DNA from 3 places in the Streptomyces sp. NPDC031225 genome. Region 2 is predicted to be linked to each of the others. Evidence: riboswitches for the same ligand, from Rfam matches in the RefSeq annotation. Region 2 holds a riboswitch; each other region holds the start of a gene.

Region 1 (9,514 bases), on a different contig from region 2:
TCCTTGCTCGGCTTCTCGCTCGGCGCGGCATTGGCGGCATTGGCACTGAGGGCCACGGCGGCAGCGGCTGCGGTCGTGAGCACGGTCACGCGCGTACGGCTCGGCTGCTTGGGTCGACGGTGGGACGCCACGGAGGTGAACTCCTTCTTTTGAGTGATCACCCGCTCGGAGGTTCGAGGCGCAACCCTAGTGACCTTCCCGTGATCAGTTCAAATCCTCAGGAGGAAAATCTCGTCACGCCATGCATTCTTTGCACATAACTCACATGCAGTGATGCCCGATTGACACTACGTTGCGTGACGATAGGGTCAATTCGGGCAATAAACCTGCAACTTCGATGTTTAGGACAGGCGCTTCAGCAGCACCGCGGAAGCGACCGGCCGAGCCCCCGCCTTGGCGATCCCGTCGGCGACCTCACGGTCGGTCGAGGCGACGATCACCGGCCGTCCGGGCGGCTCGGCGCGCACCAGCTGACGGATCAACTCGTCGGCGGTGACACCCGGCTTGGAGAACAGCACCCGCACCCCGCGCGGCGGCGCGAGCAGCACCGGCGCGACCAGCTCGGCCCCGTCGAAGACACAGGTCACCTCCGCCCCGGTCTGCGCGGCGAGCTGGGAGAGCTGCCCGAGGAGCCTGAGGCGCTGCTTCTCCAGCGGCATCTGCGGATAGCCGGTCTTGGTGACGTTGTAGCCGTCGACCACCAAGTGCGCCTGGGGCAGGGCGAGAAGCTGGTCCAGGATCGCGGGGTCGTTCTCCGACAGCGCCCGCGCGGCGATGTCCTTCGGGGTCATACGGCCCGGTTCGACCGCGTCCACGGTCTCGGCGGGACGCACGGACACAGGCGGCAACGCCAGCTCCCGGCGCAGACCCTGGGCCGCGTCCAGAACGGTGTCGAGGAGCAGCCGTACGCGCATGTCCTCGACACTGCGCCCCTCCCGTGCCGCTCTGCGCGTGGCCTCCAGGGCGGCCTCCACCTCCGCGAGGCGACCCTTGAGGCGCCGGCTCTCGCTCTCGGCGGCGGACACCTGGACCTGCGCCTCGGTGCGGGCGGTCTCCGTCTCGGCCTGCAGCTTGCGCAGGGCCGCCTCGCCGCGCTTGACGTCACTGAGTGCCGCGCGGAGCTTGCGGTGAAGCGATTCGGCTTCCTTCTTGGCGGACTCCAGCTCGGTGCGCAGCCGCTCGGTCTCGGTCCGCGTCTGACTGCGGGCGGCCGTGAGCTCCTCGCGCAGCCGCTCCAGTTCGGCGCGGCTCTCCTCGTCGGCCCGCTCGGCGTCCGCCCGCTGGGCCTCCTCGCCGGCCGCGGCGACCAGCTTGACCCAGCCGGTGGGCCGCAGAACGTAGGCCGCGGCCGCCACGTCGAGCGGGTCCGCGGCCGGGGGCGGAGCACCGGAGTCGAGGGCACCGGCCAGCTCCGGCTGGACCTCTCTGAACTTCTCCCCGATGCGCTGGCGGAACAGCGGATCGGTCTCCAGCGCGGCCGCCATCGCGTTGCCGGCGAACTTGGCCCGCCGGTTCGGCGCGAAGCGCGCGTACTGCCGCAGCTGTGCGGGCAGTTCCCCGACGGTCAGGCCGCCGAAGCCGTCCGAGACGATGTGCACGACCCTGCGCCGCACACCGTCGGGCAGCGGACGGTCGAGCACCTCGGCGGTGCCGTCGCCCGGCTCCCCGCCCGTGGTCTCCACCATCCGTCACACCCCAATGCCCGCGGGGCCGCTCCGCTCAGGAGTCGGCGCCCGGCCTGTCCACGAGTTCCACCTGATCCACGGCGTTGCACCAGCGGCACCGCACCGACTCGATGGTCTCACTGACCACCTCGCGCTCCTCGACCTTCGGTTCCCCGGCCAGGTCGAGGTGGACGTACTCGACCACCTTCGACGAGCGGGTCACGTCGAAGCGCGTGAGGTTGCCGCAGAGGGTGCAGCGCCACCGCGTCGAGGCGGTCGGGAGGGGAACCGTCATCGTGACTGTGCTCTTTCCTTCTAGGCCTTCTATTGTCCGCGACACACCGTGGTCCCCGGTGTGTGGCTCGTAACCCTAAGGCCTGGCGGGTACTCGCCGCTCGGGCGTCCATCGCGGCGAGGCGGTCTGTTCCGTTGCGTCCGGTTACGTCATGCTCTGTGTTCATGATCAGCAACCGGAGGGTGACGGTCGGTGGAGCACGCGGGTCGCTGTGGGGGCCTGCACCGGTCACCTACGGCCTCATCGCCCTGTGCTGCCTCGTCTTCCTTGCCGGCCCCGCCTCGGGCCTCAATCCGTCGTACGGCTCCGGGGACGCGCTCCTGGCCACCCAGCAGGCCTATTTCCACCGCTGGGGCGTGGTCCCGGCCGAGCTCTTCCAGGGCTCCCCCGGCGCCGTCCTCACCCCGGCCACCGCACTGTTCATCCACGGCAGCTGGGTGCACCTGCTGGGCAACATGCTCTTCCTGTACGTCTTCGGCGTGATGACCGAGGAACGGATGGGCCGGGCGCAGTTCCTCCTCTTCTACGTCGTCTGCGGCTACCTCGCACTGGTGGGCTACGCGGCTGCCAACGCCGGCTCCGAGCAGTCCCTGGTCGGAGCCTCCGGGGCGATCTCCGCGGTCCTCGGAGCGTTCCTCTACCTGTTCCCCGGGGCCCGGGTGACCAGTCTCCTGCCGTTCCTCTTCTTCCTCCCGCTGCGCTTCCCCGCCTGGGTCGTCCTCCCTTTCTGGGCCTCCCTGCAGTGGCTGGCGGCGGGCCGCGCGAGCGAGGGACCGGGGGTGGCCTATCTGGCCCACCTGGTGGGCTTCGGCCTGGGCCTGGTCTTCGCCTGGGTGCGATTCGGCCGTACCACTAGAGTGAAGGCCGCCCCAGCTCCGTCCCCCGAGGGAGAGAACCAACCGTGATCACCGCGATCGTCCTCATCAAGACCAGCGTGGACCGGATCCCCGAGATCGCGGAACGGATCGCCGCACTGGATTCCGTGAGTGAGGTCTTCTCCGTCACTGGCACGTACGACCTGATCGCCATGGTCCGGGTGAAGCAGCACGAGGACCTCGCGGAGGTCATCCCCGGCAGCATCAGCAAGATCCCGGGCGTGGAGGGCACGGACACCCACGTGGCGTTCCGCACGTACTCCCAGCACGACCTGGAGGCCGCGTTCGCGATCGGCCTCGACGGCTAGCTAGGAGTCGAGCGGGAGCACGGTGATGCCGTCGGCGGTCGCGACGTACACGCGGCCGCCCCGGACGACCGGGCTCTGGGTCCCGACGGACGCCCCGCCCTCGACGCGCTTGTGCCAGACCTGCTTGCCTTTGCGGTCGATGCCATAAAGCGTCGAGCCGCGGCGGACGTAGACGGTGTCGCCGACGACCGTCGGGTTGCTGTACTGGCTTCCCTCGTCGGTGAAATGGAAGGACCACGCCGTCGATCCGTCGGCGGGGTCGAGAGCCACGAGCTCGTAGTCGGACGCGGTGACGCCCAGGCCGCCGAAGGGCACGCAGGTGAAGTAGCGGCTGCCGTACACCCTGGTGTTGGTCGCGCTCCAGAGGAGTGTGCCCGCGCGGCTGAGGCCGTGCAGCATCTGCTCGCCGCCCGATCCGACCAGCAGTGTGTCGCCGACCGGCGCGGGCCGCCCGGGGTCGGCGCCGGCCTTCGTCGCCCAGATCCGCCTGCCGCTTTTGGCGTCCAGCGCCTGCACCTGGTCCCCGAAGGTGCCCACGTACACCACGCCGTCCGCCACCACGGGCTCGGCGGTGGGCGCCGGCCCGGTCGGCGTGGACCAGCGCACGCTGCCGTCGGGGGCGTAGGCCCGCACCCCGCCCGCGTCCGAACCGCCGCTGTAGGACACCAGGACCAGTTGCCCCGCGGCGACCGGGAACTGACTGTTCGCGGCGAAGGCCTTGGTCCAGCGGACCTTGCCGTCGCTGCCGAGCGCGCACAGCTTGGAGGCGCCCTCCTGGCCGTCCTCCAGCAGGCAGTACACGCCCTGGGCGGTGGCGAGCGGCGACATGGTCTCGGTGCCCAGCGCGGTGTGCCAGACGGTCCGTCCGTCCAGGTCCAGCGCATGCAGGGAGCCGTCCGCGCCGCCGACGTACACCCGCGTGCCGTCCGGCGAGAGGGCGGCGCAGGGGCCGCGCCGTCCGCCGAGCCCCTGGACCTTGTACTGCCAGCCCGTCGTGGCCGTGCCCGCCGGGGACCCCGCCCCGCCCTTGACGGAGTCCGACGGGTCCCGCAGCCACAGCCACCCGCCCACGCCGCCGGCCGCCACTCCGGCACCGCCCGCCACGGCCCGCAGCAGCCGGCGCCGGGACGGCGGGGCGGGCGGCACCGGCGGGACGTGGGTGACCGCGGGGACGTCCGTGAGGGTCATGGGCGCCACGTACTCGACCCGGCTCTCCCGCTCCCCCGAGTCGTGCCCGGGAACCCAGCGCGCCCCGCTCGGAGCGGCCTCGGGTTCCTGCACGGCACCGGGGGCGTACCACCCCGCCCGCAGTCCCTCGCGCAGCGACTGCGCGGTGTGCCCGGCGGCCGCGACCAGCTCCGTGGTCGTCGGCCGCGCGCCGGGGTCGTCCCGCAGACACGACTCCACCAGCGCCAGCTGTTCCTCGGGTACGGCGGACAGGTCGACGTCCCCGGTCAGGATCCGCAGCAGGACGACCGAGTCCTGCCCCTCGCCGAACGGTTCCTTCCCGCCGGACGCGTACGCGAGAACCGCGCCCAGGGAGAACACGTCACTGGCCGGCACCACCTGGGCGCCGTTGCGGATCTGTTCGGGCGAGAGATAGCCGACCGATCCGACGACCACCCCGGTCCGGGTGAGCGCGGTCCCTTCCAGGGCCCGCACGATCCCGAAGTCGATGACCCGGGGCCCGTCGGGCGAGAGCAGGATGTTGGAGGGCTTGAGGTCCCGGTGCACCAGCCCCTTGGCGTGGATCGCCGCGAGTGCCTCGGCGAGCGCGGCCGCCAGCAGCCGTACCGCGTCCGCGGGCAGCGGCCCCCGGTCGAGCACCGCGTCCCGCAGGTTGGGGCCCGGCACGAACTCGGTGGCCATCCACGGCCGCGCGGCCTCGGTGTCCGCGTCCACGACCCGCGCTGTGTACGTACCCGCCCCGCCGACGGTCTGCGCGGCCCGCACCTCGTGCCGGAACCGGGCGCGGAAGGTGCGGTCCTCGGCGTGCTCGGCCCGTACGACCTTCACGGCCAGCCGCAGCCCGCCCCGCGCCTCGGCGAGATACACCTCGCCCATGCCGCCGGACCCGAGTCTGCCCAGGACCTCGTAGGGCCCGATGGTCCCCGGGTCCGTCTCGCGCAGCTCCTGCACCCCGTGCTCCCCCTGCTTTCCGTACGGCTGCTGAGGGGGAGCGTATACGCGCGTCGGACGTCAGTACGTCAGACGGCCGGGACGCAGCGGCCGTCCTCGGTGCGGTACGTCCACTTCGCACCGTCCGCGACCAGTTCCTTCACAGCCTGCACAAACCGCTCGACGTGCTCGTCCGGCGTGCCCGCGCCGAAGCTGACCCGGATCGCGTTGAGGGACTTCTCGCCGGGCGCCGCCTCGGGGGCCCCGCACTCGCCCTGGGCCTGCGGGTCGCTGCCGAGGAGGGTGCGCAGGAGGGGGTGGGCGCAGAAGAGGCCGTCGCGGACGCCGATGCCGTACTCGGCGGACAGGGCGGCGGCGAAGTGGGAGCTGTTCCAGCCCTCGACGACGAAGGAGATCACGCCGACGCGGGGGGCGTCGTCGCCGAAGAGGGACAGGACGCGGACCTCGGGTACGTCGGCGAGACCCTGGCGGACCTTCTCGATCAGGTACTGCTCGCGGGCCACCAGGCTGTCGAAGCCGGCTTCGGTCAGCGCCTTGCAGGCCGACGCGATGGAGTAGGCGCCGATGACGTTCGGGGAGCCGGCCTCGTGGCGGGCGGCGCTCTCGTGCCACTCCACGTCCACTCCCCCGTCCTCACGCCGGGTGACCTTGCGGCTGGCCCCGCCGCCGGCGAGGTAGGGGTCGGCTGCCCGCAGCCAGTCGGCGCGGCCGGCCAGGACGCCGGAGCCGAAGGGGGCGTACAGCTTGTGGCCGGAGAACGCGATCCAGTCGACGTCGAGGTCCTGCACGGAGACCGGGTGGTGCGGGGCGAGCTGGGCGGCGTCGAGGACGATGCGGGCGCCGTGCGCGTGGGCGGCGGCGGCCAGCTCGCGTACCGGCCACAGCTCGCCGGTGACGTTGGAGGCGCCGGTGACGCAGACCAGGGCCGGGCCCTGGGGGTCCCGGTCGGCGAGGGCCTTCTCCAGGGTCTCGACGGCCTGCCGCGGGGTGCGCGGGGCGTCGAGGTAGCTGACCCGGGCGTCCTGCCAGGGCAGCAGGCTCGCGTGGTGCTCGGTCTCGAAGACGAAGACCTGGCAGTCGGCGGGCAGGGCGGCGGCGAGGAGGTTGAGCGAGTCGGTGGTCGACCGGGTGAAGACCAGCTGGTCGTCGTCCCGGCAGTCGAGGAACTCCGCGACGGTCCTGCGGGCGTTCTCGAAGAGGTCGGTCGACAGCTGGGAGAGGTAGCCGGCACCGCGGTGCACGCTGCCGTAGTAGGGCGCGTACGCCGCCACGTCGTCCCAGACGCGCTGGAGTGCGGGGGCGCTGGCCGCGTAGTCGAGCGCCGCGTAGGTGACCTCGCCGCCCGTGACGAGCGGGACGGTGACATCCCGGCCCAGAACGGGCAGTTGGGCACAAATGGTCTGAACGGGGGCAGCGGTGGAGACGGACATGGGGGAACTCCCGTGAAAAGAGAAAGGTGAGATGGGTGCGCGGAGGCGGGGCTCGGCGGCCCTATCGCATTCGATTGCTCACGGAAGACTCCCTCGAACGACCAGGACCCCTGGTGTCGAGAGGGGCCCGCGCTTGCCGTAGACCTCACTGCCTACGGCCTGGTCTTCACCCGGGGCACCCCGCCACGGACGGAGGGTTGCCGGACAGTCGGCCGGGGCCTCATGACTGTCACTCATGACCTGACACAAAAACCTACGGGAAGTGATCGCGGTCCCGCAACCCGTGTCCGAACTACGGGACCGCGACGCCCTGCTACGCGTTGCTCGCGGCCACCCAGCGCTCAAGCGTCCGCTTCGCCGCGCCCGAGTCGACCGACTCCGCGGCCCTGTCCATCCCGGCCCGCAGCTGCTCGGCGAGCGTCCCGGTACCGGGGTCCAGGGCCACCAGCGCGGCCGCCGAGTTCAGCAGTACGGCATCCCGTACGGGGCCCGTCTCGCCGTCCAGCAGGCGCAGCGCCACATCGGCGTTGTAGGAGGGGTCCGCGCCCCGCAGCGCCTCCACCGGGACCAGCTCGATGCCGACGTCCCGCGGGTCGAAGCTCTCCTCGGTGACCTTGCCGTCGCGCACGATCCACACCCGGGACGTGGACGTCGTGGTCAGCTCGTCGAAGCCGTCGTCGCCGCGGAAGACGAGGGAGGAGTTGCCCCGCTCGGCCAGGACACCGGCGATGAGCGGTGCCAGGCGGGGGTCGGCGACGCCCACGGCCTGTGCCTTCACCCTGGCCGGGTTGGTCAGCGGGCCGAGTGCGTTGAAGGTGGTCCGGATCCCCAACTGCCCTCGCGCGGCGGCCACATGACGCAGCGCCGGATGGAACTTGATCGCGAAGCAGAAGGTGATCCCGGCCTCCTCCGCCACCTCGGCCACCCGCTTCGGCGTCAGTTCCAGATTGACGCCGAGCTTCTCCAGGACGTCCGAGGCGCCGGACGCCGAGGAGGCGGCCCGGTTGCCGTGCTTGACGACCTTCGCGCCCGTGCCGGCGATGACGATCGACGACATCGTGGAGATGTTCACCGTCTTCGCGCCGTCGCCGCCGGTGCCGACGATGTCGACGGTCCGTCCCGGCACCTCAATGACGTTCGCGTGCTCGTACATCGTGCGGACGAGCCCGGTGATCTCCTCGACGGTCTCGCCCTTGGCCCGCAGCGCCACCGCGAAGCCGGCGATCTGCGCGTCCGTCGCCTCGCCGCGCATGATCAGGTCCATCGCCCAGGCGGTGTCGTCGGCGGACAGGTCACGGCCGTCCAGCAGGCCGTTGAGCAGGGCGGGCCAGGAACGGCCCGCCGCGGTGTCGCCTCCAGCGGGGGTCACAGCGCTCATGGGGCCGCTCCAGATGTCGTGGGGAAAGTCTGCCCCCACCCTATCCAGCCCGGTGCACGGCGAAGGGCCCCGTCCGGTGATCGGACGGGGCCCTTCTGCCTCGTGTGGCGAGGGCAGCGATCAGTGGTGGCCGTGGCCGCTCGTGATCTCCTTGTACTCCTCGACGGTCGGCTTGGCGATCTGGGCTTCCTCGCCGTAGTACGCCTCGCTCAGCTTGGCGCGCAGCTTCTCGGAGCCCTTCACCTTGCGCTCGACGCCGTTCTCGTCGACCGTGGCGCCGATCGCAGCCGGCTCGTACTGCTCGTGCGCCGTGAGCGTGTGCAGCTGCTCCTGGCTGAGCGGCTCGTGGATCTCGACGAACTCACCGTGCGGCAGGCGCTTGATGATGCCGGACTCGCGGCCGTGCAGCACCTTGTCCTTGTCGCGGCGCTGGAGGCCGAGGCAGATCCGCTTGGTGGCGATGAACGCGAGGACCGGGGCGACGAAGAACGCGACCCGGACGAACCAGGTGATGGCGTTGATCGACAGGTGGAAGTGGGTGGCCCAGAGGTCGTTTCCACCACCGATCAGCAGCACCAGGTACCAGGTGATCCACGCGACGCCGAAGGCCGTACGCGTCGGGGCGTTGCGCGGGCGGTCCAGGATGTGGTGCTCGCGCTTGTCGCCGGTGACCCAGGACTCGATGAACGGGTAGACCGCGATCGCGACCAGGACCAGCGGGAAGATCACCAGCGGGATGAACACGCCCAGGACGAGCGTGTGACCCCAGAAGTTGATCTCCCAGCCCGGCATGACACGGATCAGGCCCTCGGAGAAGCCCATGTACCAGTCCGGCTGGGCGCCCGTGGACACCTGGTCGGGACGGTAGGGGCCCATCGCCCAGATCGGGTTGATGGAGGCGATCGCCGCGATGGCCGCGATGACACCGAAGACCAGGAAGAAGAAGCCTCCGGCCTTGGCCATGTAGACCGGCAGCAGGGGCATGCCGACCACGTTGTTGTTGGTCTTGCCGGGGCCCGCGAACTGCGTGTGCTTGTGGTAGAAGACCAGGATCAGGTGCGCCACCATCAGGCCGAGCATGATGCCCGGCAGCAGCAGGACGTGGATCGAGTAGAAGCGGGCCACGAAGTCGCCGCCCGGGAACTCTCCGCCGAACAGGAAGAACGACAGGTACGTGCCGACGATCGGCACGGACAGGACCGCGCCCTCCATGAAGCGGACACCGGTGCCGGAGAGCAGGTCGTCCGGGAGCGAGTAACCGGTGAAGCCGGTGAACATGCCGAGGACGAACAGCAGGAAGCCGAACAGCCAGTTGACCTCACGCGGCTTGCGGAACGCGCCCGTGAAGAACACACGCATCATGTGCACGAACATGCCGGCGAGGAAGATCAGCGCCGCCCAGTGGTGGATCTGCCGGATCAGCAG
Region 2 (9,514 bases):
CTCTGGCCGGCCGAGTCGTGGCCGACGTACGTGCCCTCGGTGACGATCAGGCCGACTCCGGCGGCCGCGCGGCGGGAGTAGTACGACGCCACGTCGTCGCCGGGGACGCCGCCCGGGGAGAACATCCGGGTCATGGGCGCCATGGCGATGCGGTTCGGGACGGTCAGGCCGTTGATCGCGACCGGCCGGGAGAGGATCTCGGCGGCACGGGAGGCGGCTCCGGAGGCAGCGGGGGAGGCGGCCGGGGATGTGGCGGGGGCGGTCACGCGAGGCACTCCTGGGGGACGGCGACGGGTGGGATACTCATCGGTATGTGCAACGTACATACGCGGCAACAACCGCGTACAGCGCACACATCCCACTGAGCCGCGCAATCCCCTGTGATCCTGGCCACCGACATGGCAGAAGCCCGCCCCACAGATCGTGGGACGGGCTTCATGTCGAGCGCCGGGCAGGCCTTGCACCTGCATCTCCCCGCAGGAAGCGGGACGTCTTTCCTTGGACCACCAACGCGTAGTCGGGCGACGGGAGTTCACGTCGACCGGCTCTGGATCAAGCATACCGCAGGAAAACACCGGGGGCGGCCACCCCCTGTCTCCAGGAAGTGCCGCCCCCGGCAAGGACGTTGACCAACCGTCGGGCCTTACGGCCCGGGTCGATCAGAAGTCCATGTCACCGCCGGGCATACCGCCACCGGCAGGCGCGGCGGACTTCTCCGGCTTGTCGGCGATGACGGCCTCGGTGGTGAGGAAGAGCGCGGCGATGGAGGCCGCGTTCTGCAGGGCGGAGCGCGTGACCTTCGCCGGGTCGATGATGCCCTCGGCGATCATGTCGACGTACTCACCGGTCGCGGCGTTCAGGCCGTGGCCGATCGGGAGGTTGCGGACCTTCTCGACGATGACGCCGCCTTCGAGACCACCGTTGACGGCGATCTGCTTGAGCGGGGCCTCCAGGGCGAGCCGCACGGCGTTGGCGCCGGTCGCCTCGTCACCGGACAGGTCCAGCTTCTCGAAGACGCTGGAGGCCTGGATGAGCGCCACGCCGCCACCGGCGACGATGCCCTCTTCGACGGCCGCCTTGGCGTTGCGCACGGCGTCCTCGATGCGGTGCTTGCGCTCCTTGAGCTCGACCTCGGTCGCGGCACCGGCCTTGATGACGGCGACGCCACCGGCGAGCTTCGCCAGGCGCTCCTGGAGCTTCTCGCGGTCGTAGTCCGAGTCGCTGTTCTCGATCTCGGCGCGGATCTGGTTGACCCGGCCCTGAACCTGCTCGGAGGAGCCGGCACCGTCGACGATGGTGGTCTCGTCCTTGGTGATGACGACCTTGCGGGCACGGCCCAGGAGGTCGATGGAGGTGTTCTCGAGCTTGAGACCGACCTCCTCGGAGATGACCTCGCCACCGGTGAGGATGGCGATGTCGTTCAGCATCGCCTTGCGGCGGTCGCCGAAGCCCGGGGCCTTGACGGCGACGGACTTGAAGGTGCCGCGGATCTTGTTGACGACCAGGGTCGACAGGGCCTCGCCCTCGACGTCCTCGGCGATGATCAGCAGCGGCTTGCCCGACTGCATGACCTTCTCCAGGAGCGGGAGCAGGTCCTTGACGGAGCCGATCTTGGAGTTGGCGATCAGGATGTAGGGGTCGTCGAGCGACGCCTCCATCCGCTCCATGTCGGTGGCGAAGTACGCCGAGATGTAGCCCTTGTCGAAGCGCATACCCTCGGTGAGCTCGAGCTCGAGACCGAAGGTCTGGGACTCCTCGACGGTGATGACGCCTTCCTTGCCGACCTTGTCCATCGCCTCGGCGATGAGCTCGCCGATCTGGGTGTCGGCGGCGGAGATGGAGGCCGTGGAGGCGATCTGCTCCTTGGTCTCGACATCCTTGGCCTGCTCAAGGAGAGCGGCGGAGACGGCCTCGACGGCCTTCTCGATACCGCGCTTGAGGGCCATCGGGTTGGCACCGGCGGCTACGTTGCGCAGGCCTTCCTTGACGAGGGCCTGGGCGAGCACGGTCGCGGTGGTCGTACCGTCACCGGCGACGTCGTCCGTCTTCTTGGCGACTTCCTTGACCAGCTCGGCGCCGATCTTCTCGTACGGGTCCTCGAGCTCGATCTCCTTGGCGATGGAGACACCATCGTTGGTGATCGTGGGGGCGCCCCACTTCTTCTCGAGGACGACGTTGCGGCCCTTGGGGCCGAGCGTCACCTTGACGGCGTCCGCGAGCTGGTTCATGCCGCGCTCGAGGCCGCGCCGCGCCTCCTCGTCGAACGCGATGATCTTGGCCATGTGAAGTGGTCCCTCCAGGACTGGGGGTGATTCCTTCGGACCGCGCCCGCGCCCGCGACGGACGGCTCGCCTGCCGCGTGGGTTCCTTCCCCACCCGGCTTGCGGGCCTCACCGACCCGGTCCTTCGTTGTCACTCTCACCTTCAGAGTGCTAACGCCAATGATTAGCACTCGGCATGGTCGAGTGCAAGCGGCTGTCGAAGACCGGACACGGGTTGCCTGCGGCGGGCGGGCGGGGTGGGACGCCGTTCGCCTGCGGCCCGGCGGGGGTCGATCGCGCAGTTCCCCGCGCCCCTGGGGGCTGCAGGCAGCCGTACCGCGATGGGCCGCCGACCACCCTGGCGGGCCGGGTGCAGGCCCGGTGGGGGCTGGTCGCGCAGTTCCCAGTGCCCCTGAGTGGGAACCGTGAACGCGGGGAACGCACCAGGGGGTGGGACGGTCCGCCGACAGGCGGGTGCGGGCCGGTGGGGGCTGGTCGCGCAGTTCCCCGCGCCCCTGGGTGGGGACGGTGTACGGACCTTTGGACGCGCACAGCCACCCCGCGCCCCTGGGTAGGGACGGTGGACGCACCTTTAGACGCGCACGGCCCCCGCACGCCGGAGCGCGCGACACGATGTGCCCGCAGCCGCCGACGGCGTGAAGGGGGCGGGGTGGGGGGGTGTCCGCCCGCAGCGGCCGGCGTCCGGTACCGGGTGCTGTTCAAGGGGGCGAGCCGCCGGACCGAGGACGGACACCCCCCACCCCGCACCCGACCCACCCACCGAACCCGAAGCGATTAGGGGCGCGGGGAACTGCGCAAAGAACGCCCGCCCCCACCGAACCCGCGCATGCCAGAGGGCCCGTACCCATGACTCCCCAGGGGTACGAGCCCTCCGATTGAAGAACGAAGAACGACGCTGTTGTTACCCGGCGCGTGCTTCAGCCTGTCGCGAGACGGACCATGTCCGCCTGCGGCCCCTTCTGGCCTTGCGAGATCTCGAATTCGACCCGCTGGCCCTCTTCAAGGGTGCGGTAGCCGTCCATCTGAATCGCGCTGTAGTGGACGAATACATCCGCACCACCGTCGACCGCGATGAAGCCGTACCCCTTCTCCGCGTTGAACCACTTGACGGTGCCCTGAGCCATGCCTAACTCCCCTATTACTGGCCCTTGCACGGACCCGCACTTCGCGGGTCCGGGTCAGACCTCACCCCCCACATGGTTGGGGGCGTGCGCCGGAACGCGTCGACCGCGGCTGAATGTATCTGTCCAACTGCCGTCTGCAACAGGTCAATCGGACGAGAATTCTGGACGGAAGGGGTCCGGAATGTAGCGAGAATTCGCCTGAATTCGGGGCAAGTCGGGCCCCATAAAGTACGCATAAGGCACATAAGACGCACACACTTTGGCTACTTCTCATCGCCTGCGAAGCAAGAGCTCATATGCGTGCGGCATGAAGAGAGCCGCAGCTTCCCCAACTGTACCGCGCTCAACCATAGAGAATTGCCCCCTCCGCTTCTCTCGCGGAGAGGGCAATCAGATGAACACTCGGTCATTACCATTACCGACGGTAATGACCGGTCATACGGTCACCCTCCGGCGACGGCCGGAATGATGGAGACGCCGGCCCCGTCGGGCGTGGTCGTCTCAAGGCCCTGCTCGAACCGCACGTCGTCGTCGTTCACGTACACGTTGACGAACCGCCGCAGCTTGCCCTGGTCGTCCAGGACCCGGGCCGCGATACCGGTGTGGTTCTTCTCCAGATCCGCGATGACCTCGGCGAGGGTCGCACCCTCGGCCTGGACCTCGGCCTGTCCGCCGGTGTAGGTGCGCAGGATGGTGGGGATACGGACGGAAACACTCATGCTCTAGACCTCCGGTCAGGTGGCGCACCCAGGGGCGCGGGGAACTGCACGACTGTGCGACGACGCGACTACGCGACTACGCGAGACCAGCCTCGCGGAACGAGTCCAGGTTGGGACGGATCGTGGCGGTGAGCCCCGTACCCGCGACCGCGTCCAGCGTCTTCAGACCGTCACCGGTGTTCAGCACGACAGTCGTCAGCGAGGGATCCAGCAGACCGTTCTCGATCAGCTTCTTCGTCACACCCACGGTCACGCCACCGGCCGTCTCCGCGAAGATGCCCTCGGTCCGCGCCAGCAGCTTGATCGCGTCCACGACCTGCTCGTCGTTCACGTCCTCCACCGCACCGCCGGTGCGGCGCGCGATGTCCAGCACGTAGGGGCCGTCCGCCGGGTTCCCGATGGCGAGGGACTTGGCGATGGTGTTGGGCTTCTGCGGCCGTACGACGTCGTGGCCCGCCTTGTACGCGACGGACACCGGCGAGCATCCCTCGGCCTGCGCGCCGAAGATCTTGTACGGCCGGTCCTCGACGAGCCCGAGCTTGATCAGCTCCTGGAGCCCCTTGTCGATCTTGGTGAGCTGCGAGCCGGAGGCGATGGGGACCACGAGCTGGTCGGGCAGCCGCCACCCGAGCTGCTCGCAGATCTCGTACGCCAGGGTCTTGGACCCCTCCGCGTAGTACGGCCGCAGGTTGACGTTGACGAAGCCCCAGCCCTCGCCGGCCGGGTCGCCGATCAGTTCGGAGCAGAAGCGGTTCACGTCGTCGTAGTTGCCCTCGATGCCGACGAGCTCGCCGCCGTAGATCGCGGCCATGACGACCTTGCCCTGCTCCAGGTCGTGCGGGATGAACACGCAGGAGCGGAAGCCTGCCCGCGCCGCGGCGGCGCCGACCGCACCGGCGAGGTTGCCGGTGGAGGAGCAGGAGAGGGTGGTGAAACCGAAGGCGCGAGCGGCCTCGATGGCCTGGGCGACGACGCGGTCCTTGAAGGAGTGCGTCGGGTTGCCGGAGTCGTCCTTGATGTACAGGCCGCCGGTGACGCCGAGCTCGCGGGCGAGGTTGTCGGCCTTGACGAGGTGGGTCCAGCCGGGGTTGATGTTGGGCTTGTCCGCCACGTCCGCGGGGACGGGCAGCAGCGGTGCGTAACGCCAGATGTTCGCGGGTCCCGCCTCGATCTGCTTGCGGAGCTCCTCGGTTTCGTAGGCCGAGAAGTCGTACGCGATCTCGAGCGGGCCGAAACACTCCTCGCAGGCGAAGACCGGGCCGAGCGGCACGCGGTGACCGCACTCGCGGCAGCTGAGAGCCGCGGCGGGGCCGAGGTCTACGGTGGTTTCGGTGGTGCTTGCAACAGTCTGCGCAGCCATGGAGGCGAGGCCCTTTCCTCATCTTCCTCACGACGCACTTCGCCGTGAGACGGATTTGGCACCTTCCCGAATCGGGAGCCTCGCGGGACGATCATCAACGATCGCTACGAGAACCGACTGGAGGGTTGCCGGGGCTTCATCGGGCCGTATCCCTCTGCCCCTCTGGATGAGCGGTATGAAGTTGTGAACGGCGGGCCATCCCGGACATGCGATGGTCATCCGCGTTGTTCAAGACTGTAACCGACGACCTGGACAGTTGAGAGGGTCGTCCGAACCGCGAGATGACTACATCCATCAGCCGCTTCCGCGGCGGGCACGCAGAGGAGCCGCGCACTGTGCTGAACGAAGTCGAGCGCTGGCTGGCCACCCGTTCCTGGTCCGTGACCGATCGCCCGCTCCACAGGATCATGGCAGCGAAACGGGGCACGGGCCGCACGGTCAGCGTTGTTCTGCCCGCGCTCAACGAGGAGGAGACGGTCGGTGACATCGTCTCCGTGATCCGTCACGACCTCATGCAGCAGGTTCCGCTGGTCGACGAGATCGTCGTCGTCGACTCGGGATCGACGGACCGCACGTCCGAGGTGGCCGCCGCGGCCGGCGCGAGGGTCGTCCACCGCGACGACATCCTCCCGCGCATCCCGGCCGTGCCCGGCAAGGGCGAGGTGCTGTGGCGCTCCCTCCTCGCCACCAGCGGGGACATCGTCTGTTTCATCGACGCCGACCTGAAGGAGTTCTCCTCGGACTTCGTCTCCGGCATCGTCGGTCCGCTGCTCACCGATCCCGGGGTCGACCTGGTCAAGGGCATGTACGACCGTCCCCTGGGCGGCGCCGCCGGACAGGGTGGCCGGGTCACCGAGCTCATGGCGCGCCCGCTGCTGAACATGCACTGGCCGCAGCTGGCCGGTTTCGTGCAGCCGCTGGGCGGCGAGTACGCGGCCCGCCGCAGCCTCCTGGAACAGCTCCCGTTCCCCGTCGGCTACGGCGTCGAGCTCGGCATGCTGGTCGACGCCCTGCATCTGGTGGGCCTGGACGCCCTCGCCCAGGTCGACGTCGGTGTGCGCAAGCACCGCCACCAGGACGGCCAGGCCCTGGGCCGGATGTCCGCCGCGATCTACCGCACCGCCCAGCTCCGGCTGGCCCGCGGCCATATGATCCGGCCCTCCCTCACCCAGTTCGAGCGGGGCCGGGACGGCTTCGAACCGCGTACGTACTCCGTGGACACGGAGGAACGGCCGCCGATGGTGGAGATCGCGGAGTACGCGAAGCGGAAGGTCGCGTGACCGGAGCACGCGTTCCGTATACGGCTCCCCACTGAGCGCAACCGTACGTTTGAGCGGTTCCGGACCGGGCTAGGTTGAGGCGTATGGCTTCCACGCACGGCGCTGCTCACCAGGTGCTGGTCGCGTCCAATCGCGGCCCGGTCTCGTACGAAATGGGCGAGGACGGCTCGCTGAACGCAAAACGCGGCGGCGGCGGGCTCGTCTCCGGTCTGTCGGCGATCGGGCCGGACGCGGGCGCACTGTGGGTGTGCTCGGCACTGTCCGACGGCGACCGCGAGGCGGTACGGCAGGGGGTGGGCGAGGACGGCGTCCGGATGCTCGCGATCCCGGCCGACGTGCACGCCGACGCGTACAACGGCATCGCGAACTCGGTGCTGTGGTTCGTCCACCACCTCCTCTACCAGACCCCGCTGGAGCCGGTCTTCGACGCGGAGTTCCGGCGGCAGTGGGCGTCGTACGAGACGTACAACCGCGCCTTCGCTCAGGCGCTCGCCGAGGAGGCGGCGCAGGGGGCTGCGGTCCTGGTGCAGGACTACCACCTGTGTCTGGTGCCGGGGATGCTGCGGGAGCTGCGCCCCGACCTGCGCATCGCCCACTTCTCGCACACGCCGTGGGCGCCGGTGGACTACTTCCGGATGCTGCCGGACGACATCGCGTCCCAGCTGCTGCGGGGCATGCTGGGCGCCGACCGGCTCGGTTTCCTCACCCGCCGCTGGGCGGACGCCTTCACGGCCTGCGCCACGGAGTTCACGGGCGGCCTCGGGGACACGGAGATCGGCGTGCACGGCCTGGGCGCGGACGCGGACTTCCTGCGCGAGCGGGCGCACCAGCAGGACGTGCACGAGCGGATGGTGGCGCTGCGCGAGGAGATCGGCGAGGGCCGCAGGACGATCGTGCGGGTGGACCGGACCGAGCTGTCGAAGAACATCGTGCGGGGAATGCTCGCCTACCGGCGGCTGCTGGAGTCACGGCCCGAGTGGCGTGAGCGGGTCGTGCACGTGGCGTTCGCGTACCCCTCCCGACAGGACCTCGCCGTGTACCGGGACTACACGGCCGAGGTGCAGCGGGTGGCGGACGAGATCAACGACGTTTTCGGCACGCCCGGCTGGACCCCGGTCGTGCTGCACGTCAAGGACGACTTCGCACGGTCCCTCGCCGCGTACCGGCTGGCGGACGTGGCGCTGGTCAACCCGATCCGGGACGGCATGAACCTGGTCGCGAAGGAGGTGCCGGTGGTCTCCGACGAGGGGTGCGCGCTGGTGCTGTCGCGGGAGGCGGGGGCGTACGAGGAACTGGGTGAGGACGCGATCGTGGTCAACCCGTACGACGTGGAGCAGACGGCGACGGCACTGCACGAGGCCCTGACGATGCCTGCGGGCGAACGGGCCGAACACGCGAAGAGGCTCGCCGCGGCGGCGACGGCACTGCCACCGGCGCAGTGGTTCCTGGACCAGCTGAACGCGCTGAACGGATGAGCATGAGCCTGCCGACGCCCAGCACCGCCGCCGGCCGGGACGGCCTCCGGGCCCTCCTCGCGGACCCCGGCAGGGCGGTGATCGGCCTCGACTTCGACGGAACGCTCGCGCCGATCGTCGCGGACCCGGAGCAGGCGCGGGCCCACCCGGAGGCGGTCTCGGCCCTCGCGGCCCTGGCCCCGAAGGTGGCGTCCGTCGCGGTCGTCACCGGCCGCCCGGCCGAGGTCGCGGTCCGCTACGGCGGCTTCGCGGACGTCCCCGGCCTGGAGCACCTGACCGTGCTCGGCCACTACGGCGCGGAGCGCTGGGACGCGGCGACGGGCAAGGTCACGGCCCCGGAACCGCACCCGGGCGTGGCCGCGGTCCGCGCCGCACTGCCGTCCCTCCTCGACGGCACCGGCGCGTGGATCGAGGAGAAGGGCGGCCGGGCGGTGGCCGTCCACACCCGCCGGGCCCCGGACCCCCAGGCGACCTTCGACACCCTCCGCGCCCCCCTCACCGCGCTGGCCACCGCACACGGCCTGATCGTCGAGCCCGGCCGCCTGGTCCTGGAACTGCGTCCCCCAGGCATGGACAAGGGAGTGGCACTCCTGACCCACGTCCGCGACCTGTCCGCCGGCTCCGTCCTCTACGCCGGCGACGACCTGGGCGACCTCCCGGCCTTCACCGCGGTGGACGCCCTCCGCGGCACGGGCACCCCGGGCCTCCTGGTGTGCAGCGGCAGCGACGAAGTGACGGAACTGAGAAAGCGCGCGGACCTGGTGGTGGACGGCCCGGGGGGTGTGGTGGCCCTGCTGAACACTCTGGCGGAACACCTCGGGTAATCCAGCCCCTCCGGCGTTTGAGGAGCGGGGGTCCAGGGGGCGGAGCCCCTTGGAACGGACGGGACGGGTAGGGGCGGCGGGGGCGAGAAAAAGCCCCTACCGCTCCGACCGCCGAGCGTCCCGCACCCTCCGCAGCCGATTCACCGTCACCGGATCGAAGGCCAGAGCCCGCGCATCATCCAGCAACGCGTTCAGCAGCTGGTAGTAGCGAACCGGCGCCAGCCCCAGCTCCTCCCGTATCGCCCGCTCCTTCGCACCGGGCCCGGCGAAGCCACGACGCTCCAGCGCGAGAACGTCCCGCTCCCTACGGTCCAGCTCCGGATGCTCCATGCCGAAAACCGTAACCCCCGCCACTGACAGTGACTACGGCTACTCCGCGTTCTGCGCGGTCAGCTGGAGCGCGCGCAGCACCTCGGCAGGACTCCCGTCCGGACCGACCGCGGACCCGAT
Region 3 (9,514 bases), on a different contig from region 2:
GATCACGCCGGGGCGCAGGGCGAGGGCCCGGGCGATGGCCACGCGCTGCTGCTGGCCGCCCGACAACTGGCGTGGGTAGGCGTTGGCCTTGTCGGCGAGGCCGACCCTGTCGAGGAGTTCGCGGGCCAGTTCCTGGGCCGCCGCCCTGGCGAGCTTCCCGGTCGCCACCGGGGCGGCTGCCACGTTGTCGAGCACGGTCAGGTGCGGGAAGAGGTTGAAGTTCTGGAAGACGAACCCGATGCGGCTGCGCTGGGTCAGGATCGCGCGTTCGCTGAGCTCCTTGAGGCGGTCGCCCTGCCGACGGACGCCGATCAGCTCGTCGTTGACGCTGACGTGGCCGATCTCCGGTTTCTCCAGGTGGTTGATGACCCGCAGCAGGGTGGACTTCCCGGAGCCGGACGGGCCGAGGATCACGGTGACCTCGCCGGGGCGAACGGTGAGGTCGACACCGTCCAGGACGCGGTGCGTGCCGTACCACTTGTGCACGCCGTGCACTTCGAGCGCGACGGGCGTGATGTCGGTGACGGTCATACGGCGGTCTCCCTGCGGATGCGGGCCCCGAGACCGGTGACGCCGGCCCGTAGCTTCTGGAGCGGGGTCGGTGGCAGGGAGCGCGTGGCGCCCCGGGCGTAGTACCGCTCGACGTAGAACTGGACGACGGAGACGGCGCTGGTCAGGATCAGGTACCAGACGGTGGCGACCAGCAGCAGGGGCACGATGTCGCCGGGATAGGTGGAGCCCATGGACTGCACGGTGCCGAACAGGTCGAGCAGGGAGACGTAGAAGACCAGCGAGGTGCTCTTGATGAGGCCGATGAGCTGGTTGACGTAGTTCGGGGTGATGGAGCGCAGCGCCTGCGGGAGGACGATCCTGCGGAACTGGTAGCCCTTCGGCAGGCCCAGCGCGGCGGCCGCTTCGTGCTGGCCCTGGTCGACCGAGAGGATGCCGCCGCGGACGACTTCCGCCGCGTACGCCGCCTCGTTGAGGCTGAGGCCGATCACCGCGATGACCATGTCGGTGGCGAGCCTGGACTCGTCGAAGGAGAAGAAGGCCGGCCCGAAGGGGACGCCGACACTCAACGTCCTGTACAGGGCGGAGAAGTTGTAGAGGAACAGCAGGAGCACGATCAGCGGTATCGAGCGCAGCGCCCAGACGTAGGTCCAGCTCACCGCGCGCAGCACCGGGCTCCTGGAGAGCCTGGCCAGAGCAAGCAGGACTCCGCCCAGGAGCCCCAGCACCGCGCTGTAGGCGGTGACTTCGAGGGTGATGAGGAGCCCGTCGAGGACGGTCGGCCGCAGGAACCAGTAGCCGAACCGGTCCCACTGGTAGAAGGGGTTGGTCGCCAGGCCGTGGACGAACTGGGCCGCCAGGACCAGGACTACGGCGGTGGCGATCCAGCGTCCCGGCCGCCGGAGCGGCAGAACCCGCTGTGCGGCGAGGGGTTGTGACGGGGTGTCGGTCTGCGGCGGCGCCTCCGTGACGGAGACGGCGGCGCCCGGGGGTTCACTCATGCGGGGGCTCCGGCGGAGTCGGGGTGCCCCGGAGGCGCGGCGGACACGGCGTACTACGGGGGTAGGACGCGGACGCGCGGGCACCGGGGCTGGGCGGGTGACGGCACACGGCGAGCGGCGCGGTGTTCGTCAGGAACGCGGGGGCTGCGGAGGAAGAACGTCAGCCCTGACAGCGGGCACGGCCCGGTGCGGTACACAGTGCGCTGCTGACTCGGAGGAGATCGACGCTCCGGTCGGCCACGAGCACGTCAGTGTACGGCTGTACGCAGCTCTGGGAGCGGCGCGTGGCCGTCCTGGAGGCTGCGTACATGTCCGTCACCGTGCTCTTCCGGCCCTTCGGGCCCTCGCGCTTACCGAAACGTGATCCGGTCCGGTCGTCACCTGGGGCACCCCACCGCGGAGCGAGGGTTGCCGGTCAGCAAGCCAGGGCTTGTCGCTGACACTCATGACCGTTCTGAGCCGTAGTTAAGACAAATGCCCGAACGAATGTCAATGCTGGTCCGTCAGTTGAAACGGGTCCGTCAGCCGAACCGGTCAGGACGTGCGGCCGGTGTGCGCCGCCCAGTCCAGGATCTGCACGGCGGCTCCGGCGGCCTCCAGGCCCCGGCACCGGGCGTGGTGGCGGCGGGCGATGCCGTCGAGGTCGAGGTGGGTGCCGAAGGCCGGGTGCGCGGCCAGGCGGCGGGCGTACGCCCACAGGGTGGGGTGGCCGGCGATGCGCTGCACCGCGGCGGCGTCCAGGTGGTCGCGGTGCACGGTGTCGAGCTGGACCAGGGTGACCCACAACTCGACGTCGGCGGCGGTGACGTGATCCCGGATCAGGTACTCCCGCCCCGTGAGCCAGCGCTCCAACGAGCCCAGGGAGTCCAGCAGTTGCTCCAGCGCGGCGGCACGCTCGTCCTCGTCGCCGCCCGCGGACCCGGCGTGCTGGGCGGACCGCCCGATGCCCGCACACATCCGCTCGACGGCCTCGGTCTCCGACTCCGCCCCGCACGGGTACAGCGCCGGGCGGCCGCCGCCGAAGTGCCGGGCCAGGTCACGGGTGATGTCGGGGGCGTGGGTGCTGACGATCCGTCCCGACCAGGCGTCGCTGAGCACCGGCGCGACGGCCGCTCCGGTGTACCGGTGCGCGCTGGCCTCGTAGAGCGGGCGCAGTGCGGAGTGTCCCCCGTCGGGACAGTCGGGGACCGGGTCCAGGAAGGTCACGGGACAGACGTCGTCGAGTCCGAGCAGGCTGTGCACGACGGCGATGCGCAGGCCGTCGGCACAGGCGGCGGCCAGATGGAGCCGGTAGCGCAGCGGCACGGCGTAGTGGCCACTGCGCGCGTCCTGGCCGATCCGGCCGCGGAAGGCGGGGGCCGGGTGGGTGGTGGGGACGTGGGCGAGCGGTGTGACGGTCATGGGTCTCCCCGGGGTGTCGGTGCGCAGACGTACGCGCGGCGGAAGCGTCGTCGGGCGGGAACAGACGGCCGTCCCCGTGCGTGACGGCGGGGGTGTGCCGTGCGGGCACGGAACGAGGTCGGGAGCGGCGGGCTCAGCCCAGGGGCCTGATGGCGCTGCAGACCCGCTGCAGATCGATGTGCCGGCGGGAGGTCAGAAGGGGCGACGGCCGAGAGGTACGGCTCACTCGGCCGACGGCCGGTTCAAGGCGCCCCATGTTTCCCTACCTGTTCACTAGGATTCCCATCTGGAGTGTCGATCTGTCACGGGCGCACGTCAAGAGGGCGTCCAGTGGGCGGGCAGGGGTGCGGCTGATCACCGTGTCCGGCAGCGCTCTCCTGTGCCGACCGTTCTCCCGGTCAGTGCGACTCGCGGCTGACCTCCGAGCCGCTGGAGCCGAGGAGGAAGTCCAGGTCGGCACCGGTGTCCGCCTGTTGGACGTGGTCGACGTACAGCCGCTCCCAGCCCCGCCTCGGGTCGGCGAAGCCCTCGACGGTGGCCGCGTTCGGGGTGCGCGCGGCGAGTTCGGCTGCGGGCACCTCCAGGTCGATGCGGCGGGCCTGTACGTCGAGGCTGATGACGTCTCCGGTCCGTACGAGCGCGAGCGGCCCGCCCGCCGCCGCCTCCGGGGCCACATGCAGCACGACGGTGCCGTACGCCGTGCCGCTCATCCGGCCGTCGCAGACGCGGACCATGTCCCGCACCCCCTGCTCCAACAGCTTCGTGGGGAGCGGCATGTTGGCCACCTCGGGCATGCCCGGGTAGCCCCTCGGGCCGCAGCCGCGCAGCACCAGTACGGAGTCGGCGTCGACGTCGAGGTCCGGGTCGTCGACGCGGGCGTGGAAGTCCTCGATGCTGTCGAAGACGACCGCGCGGCCCCGGTGGCGCAGCAGATGCGGTGAGGCCGCCGCGGGTTTGACCAGGGCTCCGTCAGGGGCGAGGCTGCCGCGCAGGACCGCGATGCCGCCCTCCTCGACCAGGGGCCGGGCCCGGGTCCTGATCACCTCGGCGTCCCAGATCGGGGCGTCGTCGAGATGGTCCACCAGCGGTTTCCCCGTGACGGTCAACGCCTCGGGGTCCAGGAGGTCGGCGACCTCGCGCAGCACGGCGAGCAGACCGCCGGCCCGGTGGAAGTCCTCCATGAGGAAACGTCCGGCGGGCTGGAGGTCGACCAGGACGGGCACCCGGGAGCCGATGCGGTCGAAGTCGTCGAGGGTCAGGTCGACGCCCGACCGGCCCGCGATGGCGAGGAGATGGACGACCGCGTTGGTGGAGCCGCCGATCGCGGCCAGCGCCACGATCGCGTTGTGGAAGGACCCCTTGGTCAGAAGGGTGCTCGGGCGCCGATCGGCGGCCACCAGCTCGACGGCGAGGCGTCCGGTGCCGTGCGCGGCCGCCTGCAGCCGGCTGTCCGGGGCGGGTGTGCCGGCCACGCCGGGGACGACCGTGCCCAGGGCCTCGGCGACCAGCGCCATGGTGGAGGCGGTTCCCATGGTGTTGCAGTGCCCGCGGCTGCGGATCATCGAGGACTCGGAGCGGGTGAACTGTTCCTGGGACAGGGTGCCGGCGCGGACCTCCTCCGACAGCCGCCACACGTCCGTGCCGCAGCCCAGTGGGGTGCCGCGGAAGGTGCCGGTCAGCATGGGCCCGCCGGGCACGACCACGGCGGGCAGGTCCACCGAGGCGGCGGCCATCAGCAGGGACGGGATCGTCTTGTCGCAGCCGCCCAGCAGGACCACTCCGTCGATCGGGTTGGCCCGCAGCATCTCCTCCGTGGCCATCGCCGCCATGTTGCGCCAGAGCATGGCCGTGGGCCGCACGTTGGTCTCGCCGAGCGACACCACGGGCAGGTCGAGGGGGATGCCGCCCGCCTCGTACACGCCGTCGCGGACGGACCTCGCCACCTCGTCCAGGTGCGCGTTGCAGGGCGTCAGGTCGGAGGCGGTGTTGGCGATGGCGATCTGGGGCCGGCCGGTGAAGGCGTCGTCCGGTACCCCGCGGCGCATCCAGGCCCGGTGGATGTAGGCGTTGCGGTCCTGTCCCGCGTACCACTGCGCGCTGCGAAGCCCCATCACTGTGCTCTTTCCGGTCATCGCCACGGCGGTCTACCATCCGGAACGCGATGCAGCATACGCAGGCGTTCCACGCTTCGACAGCCCCCGTCCCGCACGGAGCGGAGGGTGACCGGCTCACGGGGTCGGACCGGGTCCTCGCCGTACTCGGGGAACTCGCCCTGCCGCCGGCGTAGCGGACTCCGCCGCGAACGCTGACGGCGGCCGTCGAGGAGATCCGCGAGTCGCTCGGCCCCCTGAAGAACCCCTGAGGAACCCTTGAAGGAGCCTTTCTGATGCGTGCGTTCGTCCTCACCGCACCCGGCGCGTACGCGGTGCAGGAGGTGCCGGCGCCGGTGGCCGCTCCCGGGGAGGTCGTCGTCGACGTCGAGCGGGTCGGCGTGTGCGGCACGGACCTGGAGTTCTTCACCGGGGCCATGGCCTATCTCCACCACGGACACGCCCGCTATCCGATGCGGCTGGGGCACGAGTGGGCGGGCCGGGTGCGCGCGGTCGGCCCCGGCGTCGATCCGGTGTGGGCCGGCCGCCGGGTCATGGGCGACACCATGCTCGGCTGCGGCACCTGCCGCCGCTGCCTGCGCGGACGGCAGCACGTCTGTGAGAAGCGGGAGGAGGTGGGCATCCGGGGTGCCCGTGCGGGGGCGCTGGCGGAACAACTCGCCGTACCCGCAAGCTCCTTGCACGTACTGCCCGACTCCGTGGACCCCGTGCTCGGCGCGCTGGTCGAACCGGGTGGCAACGCCCTGCGGGCCGCGCGGGCCACCGGCGCCGGGCCGGGTGACCGGGTCCTGGTGCTGGGGCCGGGGACCATCGGTCTGCTGGTCGCGATGTTCGCCCGGGCCGCCGGTGCGGAGGTGCATCTGATGGGCTCCACCGAGTCCTCCCTCGCCTTCGCGCGCTCACTTGGCTTCGCGCATGCCTGGCGCGAGGACAGCGTGCCGGATCTGCCCTTCGACGCGGTCGTCGACGCCACCAACGCGGCTCATCTGCCCGCGCTGGCCCTGGAGTCGGTGGAGCCCGGCGGGCGGCTCGTGTACATCGGGCTGGCGGGCGTGCCGAGCGGGATCGACACCCGCGCGCTCGTGCTGAAGGACGTGACGGCGGTGGGTGTCCTGTCGGCCTCCCCGGGCCTCGACGCCACGATCAAGGCGTACGCCGAGCGGACCGTCGACCCGAGGCCGCTCGTGGCCGCGACCGTCGCGCTGGACGCGATCGGCACCGTGCTCGCGGGAGGGCGCCCGCCCGGCGCCGGTCCTGGCCCGAAGATCCACGTCGACCCGGGCGTCGGCTGATCCGGCCGTCGACCGACCGGGCCTCGACCGACCGGGCCTCGACTGATCCCGCCACCCATGAGACTGTGCTGAAACGGAGGCTGGTATTCCGTCGCCGCGGTGATCAGACTCGGTCAGCCAAGGACACCGTCGACCTGTTCGACGACACGGCATGTCCGACGAGACGAAGGATTCAGCCCGGTGACATTCAAGGTGCAGCCGACCGCCCAGGTCGACGAGACGGCGGCGATCGGCGACGGGACGACGGTCTGGGATCTGGCCCAGATCCGGGAGGACGCCCGGCTGGGCAGCGGGTGCATCGTGGGCCGGGGGGCCTATGTCGGTCCCGGGGTGCGGATCGGCGACAACGTGAAGCTCCAGAACTACGCACTGGTCTACGAGCCTGCCGTGCTCGGCGACGGGGTGTTCGTCGGCCCGGCGGCGGTCCTCACCAACGACTACTTCCCGCGCTCGGTGGACCCTGAAGGCCGTCTCAAGCGCGGTGGCGACTGGGAGGCCGTGGCCGTCGTGGTGGCCGAGGGGGCGTCGCTCGGGGCCCGTTCGGTGTGTGTGGCGCCGGTCCGCGTCGGCCGGTGGGCACTGGTCGCGGCGGGGGCCGTGGTGACCCGGGACGTGCCGGACCACGCTCTCGTGGCCGGTGTTCCGGCGCGCCGGATCGGCTGGGTGGGCCGGGCCGGCGTACGACTGGTCGAGCGGGAGGGGGAGCCGGGCGGCTGGGAGTGCCCCGAGACGGGTGCACTGTACGACGAGAAGGGCGGCGAACTCGTCGAGCGCACATGACTCAGGTTTCCGCCAAATCGCAAATCTTCGAACATTCACCGGCATAACATGTGTGCGATCTGTGCAGATCAAGCACAATGAGCACACTAGCCAGTAGGGCCCAGGGGGGTTACCGGGTGGAAACACCCATGCCTGAAACCAGGAGCGGCATCAGCTCCGACGCCTGACGTCAGCCATGCCTTCCACCGCCCGGCCGTCCACGCCGCGGCGCTCACAAGTCTGCGCAAAAACAGGGGGGTTGGGGTGCCCAACCGATGACCATCACACGTCTGGCCGCGCTCGGTCGTGAAGAACCGACGCTGCTTCCACTCGCCCGGCGGCTGCTCGCCGTCGCCGAGTCGGGGCTGCCGTCGATGCTGCTGCCCGGCGGTGAGGCCTTCGCCTTCACCATGGCCGGACGGCAGACTCCCAGCGGTTCCTGGAACCTGGAACAGCGCGGGACCAGCACCCGGTACGCGGCGATCACCGCGCTGGGCGTCCGGTACCTCCCGGAGGACCGCCAGCGCGCGGTGCTCGGCGGGCGCAGTGCCGAGGAGTTCACCGGGCTGCTGATCGAGTCGCTGCCCGGGGTCGCGAACCTCGGTGACGCGGCGCTCATCGCCTGGGCCGCCGCCGAGACCGGGCACCCGAAGCTGTCCGACGCGCTGGCGCGGATGGACGCCCTGGACGAGGAGGACCGCCCGCAGTACACCGTCGAGGCGGCGTGGGTGCTGTCCGCCCTGGCGGCGGCCCGGGACACGACCGATGTGGAGAGACGTTTCTCCGCAGCTCGCGACCGTCTGCTGCGAGCCCGGATCGGGGACAGCCCGCTCTTCCCGCACGCCACCGGCCCCGGCCTGGTGCCCTGGTACCGGTCGCACGTGAGCTGCTTCGCCGACCAGACGTACCCGCTCCAGGCCCTGGCCCGCGCCCACGCGAGCGACGGGGCCGGCGATCCGGAGGCGCTGGCCGCCTCCGAGGCGTGCGCGGCACGCATCTGTGAGCTCCAGGGCGACGGCGGTCAGTGGTGGTGGCACTACGACGCGCGCACCGGCGGTGTCGTGGAGGGCTACCCGGTCTACAGCGTCCACCAGCACGCGATGGCGCCGACCGCCCTGTTCGATCTCACCGATGCCGGCGGCAGCGACTTCGGCGCGGCGATCCGCAAGGGTCTGCGCTGGATGACGGAGGTGCCCGAGCTGGCCGCCGGGACCGCGGAGTCGATGATCCTCGACGAGCTCGGCGTCACCTGGCGCAAGGTCTACCGGGGCGACCCGAAGAAGGCCGTGCGCGCCGCCCGGGGACTGGGCACCCGAGTCGTTCCGGGCCTGCGGCTGAAGTCCCTGGACCGGGTGTACCGCCCGCTGTCCGTGGACCGCGAATGCCGGCCGTACGAGTTCGGCTGGATGCTGTACGCCTGGCAGGGGGGACGAATATGAGCGAGCGCCGGACCCTGTTCGGGGTCGAACTGGACCCGCTGACCATGGACCAGACCGTCGAGCGCTGCCTGGAAGCGGTCCGCGACGGCAGACAGCTGGAGATCGGCGTGGTGAACGCCGCGAAGCTGGTGAACATGCGGCGCGACCCCCGGCTCGCCGAGGCCGTGTCGGGCTGCGATCTCGTCGTCGCCGACGGCCAGGCCGTGGTGTGGGCCGGACGCGTCCTGCGTGCCCCGCTTCCGGAGCGGGTGGCCGGTATCGACCTGTTCCTGCGGCTGCTGGCCGAGGCGGAGTCGGCGGGGATCTCCGTGTACTTCCTGGGGGCCAAGGAGGAGGTGCTGCAGGAGATGCTGCGCCGGGTCGCCGACCGCTTCCCGGGTCTGAAGGTGGCCGGCAGTCGCCACGGCTACTTCGACGACTCCCAGCAGGAGGCCATCGCGGGCGCGATCGCCGACAGCGGCGCCCAGATGCTGTTCCTCGGCATGACCTCGCCGAAGAAGGAGATCTTCACCGCCGCCTACGGCGAACGCACCGGCGCCCGCGTCGTGCACGGCGTCGGCGGCTCCTTCGACATCCTGGCCGGGGTGACCAAACGGGCCCCCGCCGCCTGGCAGCGGCTCGGGGTCGAGTGGCTCTACCGCGCGCTCCAGGAGCCGCGCCGGCTGGGCAAGCGCTATGTCACCACCAACACCGCCTTTCTTGTCATGACGGCGCGGGAGTTCATCCGGCTCACCCCGTCGACCGCTTCCGCGAACAGAGGTAACTGATGCGTGTCGTCGTGGTTGGACAGGGATACGTGGGCCTGCCGCTGGCCATCCGGGCCGCCGAGGTCGGACACGAGGTGATCGGCTACGACGTCGACTCCCGGCGGGTCAAGAGCCTGGCCGCCGGTGAGTCCTTCGTCGAGGACGTCACCTCGGAGCGGATCCGCGCGGCCCTGGACAGCGGTGCGTACCGCCCGAGCGAGTCGGCCCGTGACTGCGGCGGCTTCGACGTCGCCG

The links. A riboswitch is a leader RNA that binds a small molecule or an ion and turns the genes downstream of it on or off. The one in region 2 is predicted to bind S-adenosylmethionine.
Region 1: linked by a shared signal. The riboswitch ahead of ACZ48Z_RS38445 (aminotransferase class V-fold PLP-dependent enzyme) and the one ahead of thrC (threonine synthase) in region 2 are both predicted to bind S-adenosylmethionine.
Region 3: linked by a shared signal. The riboswitch ahead of ACZ48Z_RS10725 (amino acid ABC transporter permease) and the one ahead of thrC (threonine synthase) in region 2 are both predicted to bind S-adenosylmethionine.

What each region holds. Positions count from the first base shown of each region.
Region 1 covers NZ_JBVIHJ010000031.1:11,148-20,661, forward strand. The annotation lists gene ACZ48Z_RS38415 (C40 family peptidase) at 1-131, opposite strand, end outside; gene ACZ48Z_RS38420 (NYN domain-containing protein) at 342-1,685, opposite strand; gene ACZ48Z_RS38425 (hypothetical protein) at 1,720-1,959, opposite strand; gene ACZ48Z_RS38430 (rhomboid family intramembrane serine protease) at 2,124-2,864, shown strand; gene ACZ48Z_RS38435 (Lrp/AsnC family transcriptional regulator) at 2,861-3,142, shown strand; gene ACZ48Z_RS38440 (protein kinase domain-containing protein) at 3,143-5,281, opposite strand; gene ACZ48Z_RS38445 (aminotransferase class V-fold PLP-dependent enzyme) at 5,350-6,711, opposite strand; SAM riboswitch class IV at 6,836-6,952, opposite strand; gene trpD (anthranilate phosphoribosyltransferase) at 7,025-8,089, opposite strand; gene qcrB (cytochrome bc1 complex cytochrome b subunit) at 8,210-9,514, opposite strand, start outside.
Region 2 covers NZ_JBVIHJ010000007.1:243,299-252,812, forward strand. The annotation lists gene ACZ48Z_RS14745 (NADH:flavin oxidoreductase) at 1-266, opposite strand, end outside; gene groL (chaperonin GroEL) at 660-2,282, opposite strand; gene ACZ48Z_RS14755 (cold-shock protein) at 3,200-3,406, opposite strand; gene ACZ48Z_RS14760 (MoaD/ThiS family protein) at 3,850-4,125, opposite strand; gene thrC (threonine synthase) at 4,202-5,485, opposite strand; SAM riboswitch class I at 5,501-5,658, opposite strand; gene ACZ48Z_RS14770 (glucosyl-3-phosphoglycerate synthase) at 5,821-6,765, shown strand; gene ACZ48Z_RS14775 (alpha,alpha-trehalose-phosphate synthase (UDP-forming)) at 6,849-8,240, shown strand; gene otsB (trehalose-phosphatase) at 8,237-9,064, shown strand; gene ACZ48Z_RS14785 (DUF3263 domain-containing protein) at 9,161-9,394, opposite strand; gene ACZ48Z_RS14790 (ABC transporter substrate-binding protein) at 9,434-9,514, opposite strand, start outside.
Region 3 covers NZ_JBVIHJ010000005.1:238,099-247,612, forward strand. The annotation lists gene ACZ48Z_RS10720 (amino acid ABC transporter ATP-binding protein) at 1-531, opposite strand, end outside; gene ACZ48Z_RS10725 (amino acid ABC transporter permease) at 528-1,511, opposite strand; SAM riboswitch class IV at 1,853-1,962, opposite strand; gene ACZ48Z_RS10730 (glutathione S-transferase C-terminal domain-containing protein) at 2,046-2,912, opposite strand; gene ACZ48Z_RS10735 (putative leader peptide) at 3,046-3,168, opposite strand; gene ACZ48Z_RS10740 (IlvD/Edd family dehydratase) at 3,311-5,023, opposite strand; gene ACZ48Z_RS10745 (hypothetical protein) at 5,074-5,199, shown strand; gene ACZ48Z_RS10750 (zinc-dependent alcohol dehydrogenase) at 5,299-6,315, shown strand; gene ACZ48Z_RS10755 (acyltransferase) at 6,496-7,095, shown strand; gene ACZ48Z_RS10760 (hypothetical protein) at 7,350-8,513, shown strand; gene ACZ48Z_RS10765 (WecB/TagA/CpsF family glycosyltransferase) at 8,510-9,280, shown strand; gene ACZ48Z_RS10770 (nucleotide sugar dehydrogenase) at 9,280-9,514, shown strand, end outside.